2 regions of the Wenzhouxiangella sp. XN24 genome follow, and region 1 is predicted to be linked to the other one. Evidence: riboswitches for the same ligand, from Rfam matches in the RefSeq annotation. Region 1 holds a riboswitch; the other holds the start of a gene.
The links. A riboswitch is a leader RNA that binds a small molecule or an ion and turns the genes downstream of it on or off. The one in region 1 is predicted to bind S-adenosylmethionine.
Positions count from the first base shown of each region.

Region 2: another riboswitch for S-adenosylmethionine. It lies ahead of G6032_RS06530 (hypothetical protein); the one in region 1 lies ahead of metB (cystathionine gamma-synthase).

Region 1 is NZ_JAAMFG010000028.1:22,985-26,387, reverse strand. It holds gene leuD (3-isopropylmalate dehydratase small subunit) at 1-182, shown strand, start outside; gene leuB (3-isopropylmalate dehydrogenase) at 170-1,261, shown strand; SAM riboswitch class I at 1,328-1,457, shown strand; gene metB (cystathionine gamma-synthase) at 1,581-2,774, shown strand; gene G6032_RS04460 (SPFH domain-containing protein) at 2,833-3,403, shown strand, end outside.
Region 2 is NZ_JAAMFG010000030.1:73,393-76,795, forward strand. It holds gene G6032_RS06515 (SRPBCC family protein) at 1-144, opposite strand, end outside; gene G6032_RS06520 (helix-turn-helix transcriptional regulator) at 166-453, opposite strand; gene G6032_RS06525 (hypothetical protein) at 669-908, opposite strand; gene G6032_RS06530 (hypothetical protein) at 944-1,564, opposite strand; SAM-I-IV-variant riboswitch at 1,619-1,724, opposite strand; gene G6032_RS06535 (VWA domain-containing protein) at 1,821-3,164, opposite strand; gene G6032_RS06540 (MerR family transcriptional regulator) at 3,161-3,403, opposite strand, start outside.

The DNA.
Region 1 (3,403 bases):
CCGAGCTCGGTGTCGACCTGCGCAGCTGCGAGCTGCAGTTTCCCACGGGCGAAGTCGCCTCTTTCGAGGTGGAGCCCTTCGCCCGCCACTGCATGCTCCACGGGGTCGATCCGCTCGGCTGGCTGATCAGCCGCGAGGCGGATATCGCCCGCTTCGAGGAGGCGCGCGCATGCCGGGCGTGATCACGCTGCTGCCCGGGGACGGCGTCGGTCCGGAAGTCGTCGCGGGCGCGCGCACCGTGCTCGATGCCGTATCGCGACGCTTCGGCCACCAGTTCGAGTTCCGCGAAGCCGACATCGGCGGTTGCGCCATCGATGCCGGCGGCACGCCGCTGCCCGCCGAGACGTTGTCCGCCTGCCTGTCAGCCGACGGCGTGCTGCTCGGTGCAGTCGGCGGCCCGCAGTGGTCCGACCCGGCCGCGAGAGTGCGCCCCGAGCAGGGGCTGCTGGAACTGCGGCGGGCGATGGGAGTGTTCGCCAACCTGCGTCCCGTCGCCACGCATCCGGCCCTGTACGCGGCCTCGCCCCTGAAGGACCGCCTGCTCGCCGGGGTCGATATCCTGTTCGTCCGCGAACTCACCGGCGGCATCTATTTCGGCGACAAGACGCGCTCCGCCGATTCGGCCTCGGACCTGTGCAGCTATTCCCGCGAAGAAATCGAGCGCGTCGTGCGCCTGGCGTGCCGGCTTGCCAGCGGGCGCGGCGGTCACGTGACGTCCGTCGACAAGGCCAACGTACTGGAGACTTCGCGTCTCTGGCGCGAGACCGCCACGCGTGTCGCGAGGGATGAGTTTCCCGGGATCCGCCTGGAGCACGCCCTCGTGGATGCCGCGGCAATGCAGCTCATCCAGCAGCCGGCACGCTTCGACGTGGTCGTGACGGAAAACATGTTCGGCGACATTCTCACCGACGAGGCCTCGGTCATCACCGGCTCCATCGGCATGCTGCCGTCCGCGTCGCTGGCCGATTCCGGACCGGGGCTCTACGAGCCCATCCACGGTTCGGCGCCCGATATCGCCGGCCGCGGGATCGCCAACCCCTGCGGGGCGATCCTGAGCGCCGCGATGATGCTGCGCCATTCGCTCGGTCTCGAGGCCGAGGCGGCCGCGGTCGAGCAGGCGACCTGGGAGACGGTCGCCCGGGGGATCGGCACGGCTGATCTCGTGGCGCCGGGTGCGCCCGCGATCACGACCCGCGACATGGCGGCGACCATCGCCGCCGCACTGGACGACGACGCCGCGGTCCGCCGCGCCATCGCCTGAACGCCCGACGGGCTCACCAGGCACCAGAGGAAACAGTAAACCGCAAAAAACATACAGCAGCTGCAGCACTCATCGAGACCGGCGGAGGGACAGGCCCGACGATGCCGGGGCAACCTGCGGAACACGTTCCGCACTGGTGCCAAGTCCTGCGGGGAGCGCCACGGTCGAAACCGAGGCGGTCACCGGGAGATGGGTTGCCGGACGGCTCCGCCCGCCAGGCGAGGGGCAGGAGCACAGGCGATTCTTTCACCGGCGTTCTCCGCAGGGTCACCCGGGCCCTGAACGACGCGTATTTAAAGAGCAACATGGAGAACCTGGAATGAAGACACCCGCAACGGCGACGCGCGCCGTACGCACCGGCCTCGGCCGCGACGCCGAACACGGCGCCGTCGTGGCGCCGATCCACCTGAGTTCGAACTTCACCTTCGCCGGCTATGGCGACAAGCGGCGCTACGACTACACGCGCTCGGGCAACCCGACACGCGATGCGCTCGGCGAAGCGCTGGCCGGCCTCGAGGGCGGGGCCGGCAGCGTCGTCACGTGTTCGGGCATGGCGGCGATCACGCTGATCTGCCAGTTGCTCGAGCCGCACGACCTGTTGCTGGCGCCGCACGACTGTTATGGCGGGACTCATCGGCTGTTGTCTTCCCTGGCGGCCCGGGGACAGTTTCGCGTCACTTTCGTCAACCAGTCCGACGATTCATCGCTGGCCGAAGCGTTTGCCGCGCAGCCGCGCATGATCCTGGTCGAGACGCCGAGCAACCCCTTGCTGCGGATCACCGACCTCGATGCCGTTGGCCGGTTGTGCGCGGAGTCGGGCACGCTTTTCGTCGCGGACAACACGTTTCTGTCCCCCGGCTGGCAGCGTCCCATGGCGCACGGCGCGGACATCGTCCTGCACTCCACTACGAAGTACCTGAATGGCCACAGCGACGTGGTCGGCGGCGCGGTGGTTGCCCGGACCCGGGAGTTGCATGAGCGGCTCGACTGGTGGGCGAATTGCCTCGGGCTCACCGGTGCGCCGTTCGACAGCTTCATGACTTTGCGCGGCATCCGCACGCTGCATGCGCGGCTGCGCAGTCATGGAGAGAATGCCGGGGTGCTGGCAGAGTTGCTGTGCGGACATGCCGCCGTGAGCCGCGTCCACTATCCCGGGCTGCCCGGGCATCCGGGGCACGACGTGGCTCGCCGGCAACAGTCCGGGTTCGGCGGCATGCTCAGCTTCGAACTGGCGGGCGGCGAGCCCGCGGTGCGCGCTTTCCTGGACGGTCTCGAGCTGTTTTTCCTCGCCGAGTCGCTGGGTGGGGTCGAGAGCCTGGTCGCGCATCCGGCGTCCATGACGCATGCCGCCATGGATCCGGAAGCGCGCTGCGTCGCCGGCATCAGCGACGCCCTGTTGCGGTTGTCGGTCGGAATAGAGGACGCCGCGGACCTGGCGGCCGACCTCGAGGCGGCGCTGGAGCGCGCGCTCGGCGCTACGGAGAGGCCACTGGCGGCCGTGGCGGCAGGCTAGTACCCTTGATAACAGAGTGATATCATACTGACATCACCGGCTCATCGAGGGAAAAGCCATGGTTCAGGAAAGAGAATATCGCCCGCTGTCGGGCTGGTTGCCGCTGGTCGTCACCGCCGCGCTGCTGGTCGGCGGTCCCTGGTACTTCTTCCATGCCCTGCAGGCTGGCGCCTCCGGCTGGCACATCGCGAGCAGCCTGGTGATGTTGACGATCGGGTTCGCCATGGGCTTCGGCTTCATGGCGATCGCGCCAAATGATTCCCGTGTGCTGCTGCTGTTCGGCGAGTACAAGGGCTCGGTGCGTGCGTCCGGCTTTTTCTGGGTCAATCCCTTCTTCAGCAAGAAGAAGCTGTCGCTGCGCGTACGCAACTTCGAAACCGGCGCTCTTTCGACCCCGGAGAAGAAGGACGCCGCCGGCAAGATCGTGCAGGAGAAGACCAGGACGCACGGCCGGCCCTCCAAGGTCAACGATCGCGACGGCAATCCCATCGACATTTCCGCCGTGGTGGTCTGGCGCGTGGTCAACACCGTCGAGGCGCTGTTCGAAGTCGACGACTACGAGGACTTCGTTGCCGTGCAGAGCGAGGCCGCGCTACGCATTATGGCGAGCCGTTATCCCTATGACAGCG
Region 2 (3,403 bases), on a different contig from region 1:
CGTGATGCGTTCCAGGTTCTGCACGTCGCAGAAGAACGGAAACACCTCCTCGACCGGCAGCGGAAAGTGCGTGACGGTCTCGAGGGCATGGCGACCGTTGCCGAGTTGGTGATGGTGGACGATGGGGGTGGGAGTGTTGGGCATCCTGTTACAGGACCTCGTCCTTCATTCTTCAGGCACAAGCCTCACTTCCAGCTTGCAGCCCACGGCATGCGCATAACGCTTGAGGGTGCTCAGGGACGGCGCGTGCTTGCCGGCCGCTTCGAGGCGGGAAATCGCACTCTTTGTGGTGCCCATGAGTTCTGCCACGGCGTCCTGGGTAAGGCCAGCACGCGCTCGAGCCCTGAGCAGCTGGTCTGCGACCTGGTATTCGATCTCCAGGTTCTCGTAGTCCTCGGAGAACCCTTTCCGCTTCCGCGCGCGCTCGATGAACGCCTTGTGATCGTGCTTCACGGGGTGGTACTTCACTCAGGCAACCCTCGATCGTGGCCAGGACCTTCGGATGGTAGTACTCGATCTCGAAGATCACGGTGGATATTAGCAATCTTGCTAACTTGCGGCAATCAATGGAAGCATGGCGCCGACGACCGGTGTCACGCATAAGAGCGGCATGGCTACTGACAATGCTTGCAGCTACAGATGAAGCTGAACAGGTCGCGATTCTCGCGCTAGTGCGACGATTCTCGCGCTGGCGGGGCTTCCATGGCCCGCCAGATGAACTTGGCACGCTCGATTCTGAAATGAAGCTTCAGCGCCGTTGAGAAGTAGTACATGAACGGATTCTCGACAATCCGCTGTGCCTCGGACTCCGTGATCGGGACGACGACACCCTTCGCCAGATAGAAAATCTCAACGTTCGTCCTGATGACCAGGGCTCGATAGTCGTCCTCGGGCCCGGCATCGTACACGCCCCTGGCCAACGTTTAAGACCGCGTCCAGGAATTCACTCCCCCTCCTCCTCCAACACCGGAAACGCCTCCACCACCCTCACCCGGCACAGCGCATCCAGCTCCGGATAAAAGTCCGACTCCGCCACGAAGAAGCCGAGCATGCTCTCGGTGTCGCCCTCGAAGTTCATGTCGAGAACCTCGTGGAACGGCCAGGCGCTCGTGAAGAAGTCATACAAATCGCCGAGCGTGAGCGGTCGGGTCGACTCGCAGGTCGTCTTGCCCTGGAGCGTATCGCCGCCGTACTCGTCCACCACCCGGTAGTGGATCTGCGGGCCGGCCATGCGGGCGTAGACGGCGGTCACGTCGCCCGTGGTCGAGTGGATGAAGATGCGCGCGATCTCGACCTCCCCGGAATCGGAGCCCGGGAGATAGTTGCCGCCCATCAGGAGCGGGTGCACGCCGCCGAGCGCCCGGCACTCCTCCTCGGGCACGCCGTGTTCCCGCAACAGCTGCGCCACCTCGTCATGCTCGTTGGACGCCAGCAGCTCGCGCAGGCGCGCCTTCACCACCGCGCCCTTCACCCGCGACAGGACATAGTCCTCCAGTGACTGCGGACGGAAGTAGCCGGCGGGACGGTAGTCGAGATCAATTGCCGGGAAGGTACGAGTAGTCATGGGTCCAGCCTCCAATGCGTTGTCGTTGCAAAGGAAACTGACGCGCGTTGTGGAATGGACCCGGTTCGTTGCCTGGGTCGGCCACATCCCCCTTTCGGGGCAGCCACCTTGCCCGGGTCGGGCAGGTTGGCGGAGCGTCAGCTCACTCTTGATGCGTGATCGAATTTAAATCTGCCTGCGGCGCTAAGCAAGCTGCAGGCTTGGAACCAGTGTGCCGCCCCGGTGGCTCAGGAGATGAGCCACCGGGGCATCACGTTTACCGCGGGTCCCGCCGCCGCGGCTCGGCCTTGCCCTGCGCACGCTTGCGGCGCAGGTAGTCGGGCGCATCCATGTCGCCCGGATCCCGACACTCGTTCACCGGCGCCAGCCGGCTGCTCACGCGGCGCGCGCTGTACATCGCCTCCTTGGCAAACATCATCTCGTCGCGCTGGCGGGCGAGCTCCTCGAGCTCCCCGACGACGCCCTGCAGCCACGGATTGTCGGCCGCCAACTGTCGCGCTTGCGCGAGGGCCAGGTTCACCGCGTTCCAGTCGTGCCGGCGTGCCGCCTCCCGCGCGGTCTGCTGCATGCCCGCCACCGTCAACTCGTCGACGCGCCGGCGCACCAGCGGATCCTCGGCCACCGCGGCATAAGCCGCCGCCGGCATCACGGGCAGCGCCAGCGATTCTCGACTCGTCTCGTGCTCGACCCCGTCGAGGTCACGCCAGGCCGCGCGCACCTTCACCAGGTCGCGCACCTCGCCCGCCGTCGCGGTACCCGTCTCGACGATGAGCTGCAGCACGGCCCAGGCCTCGCCCTCGTACGCCACGTCCGGCAGGCGCCAGCCGCCGCGCGCGCCGCGCCGGTAGCCGTTGAGCACCTTGGCCGAAACGCCCGCCGCGGTCTCCACCAGCAACTCCACCTCGCGGGCGCACAGCGCGCCCATCAGCGCCAGCTCCTCCTGGAACGGGTCGGCCAGGTCGTCCGCGCTCTGGCCGTAGTAGGCATTGCCGCGGCCGGCATCGGCCATCGCGGTCATGAGCTCCTCGTTGAAGTGATGCCCGAGGCCGTAGGTCGAGGTGGTCACGCCGGCGTCCGCGAGTTGCGCCACCTGCTCGGTGATCCTGCCGACATCGGTGATGCCCTTGTTGGCCCGGCCGTCCGACAGGAGGATCACGCGCGACAGGATGCCCGTGCCGGTGTGCGGCGCGAGGGTCTCGGCGCCGGCCAGCCAGCCGCCGTGCAGGTTGGTGCAGCCGCCTGAGCCGATCGAGTCGATCGCACGTCGCAGCGTGTCGCGCTCGTCCATGCCCAGCAGCTCGGTCAGGCGCTCGACCGAGTCGTCGTAGATCACGATGGCGGCCTTGTCCCCCGGGTTCAGTCCGTCCACCACCATGCGCGCACAGCGCTTGGCCTCGGCGAGCGGCTTGCCCGACATGCTGCCGGAGCGATCCACTACCAGCGCCACGTGCACCGGGCCGCGTGCGGGGCGGTCCTTCTCGGGCTGGGGCGGCGCCTGCACGCGGACCAGCACGTCCACCGTGCTGCGATGATCGGCCAGCACCGCAGCGCGCGCCGGCGTCATCACCAGATTCAGTTCGTTCTTCAGTTCCCTGTTCATTTCCGTTCTCCTCGGGTCATCCTTGCCTCGCGCAGCGCCTCAGCGAGCGCCTTCCCAAGCGCCTCCGCGTCCGCCGGCCCCAGCCGGCGCAGCTCGCGCGCGTCCACGTAAACCGTCGCCCACGGCGTCAGCCGCAGTTGCACCATCTCCTCCCGCTCCACGACCCCGGACTCGTTGCCGAGCTCCCGCAGGGTCTCCTCCAGGCCCATACGCCGCGCCGCGAGGCCGGCCGCCCGGGC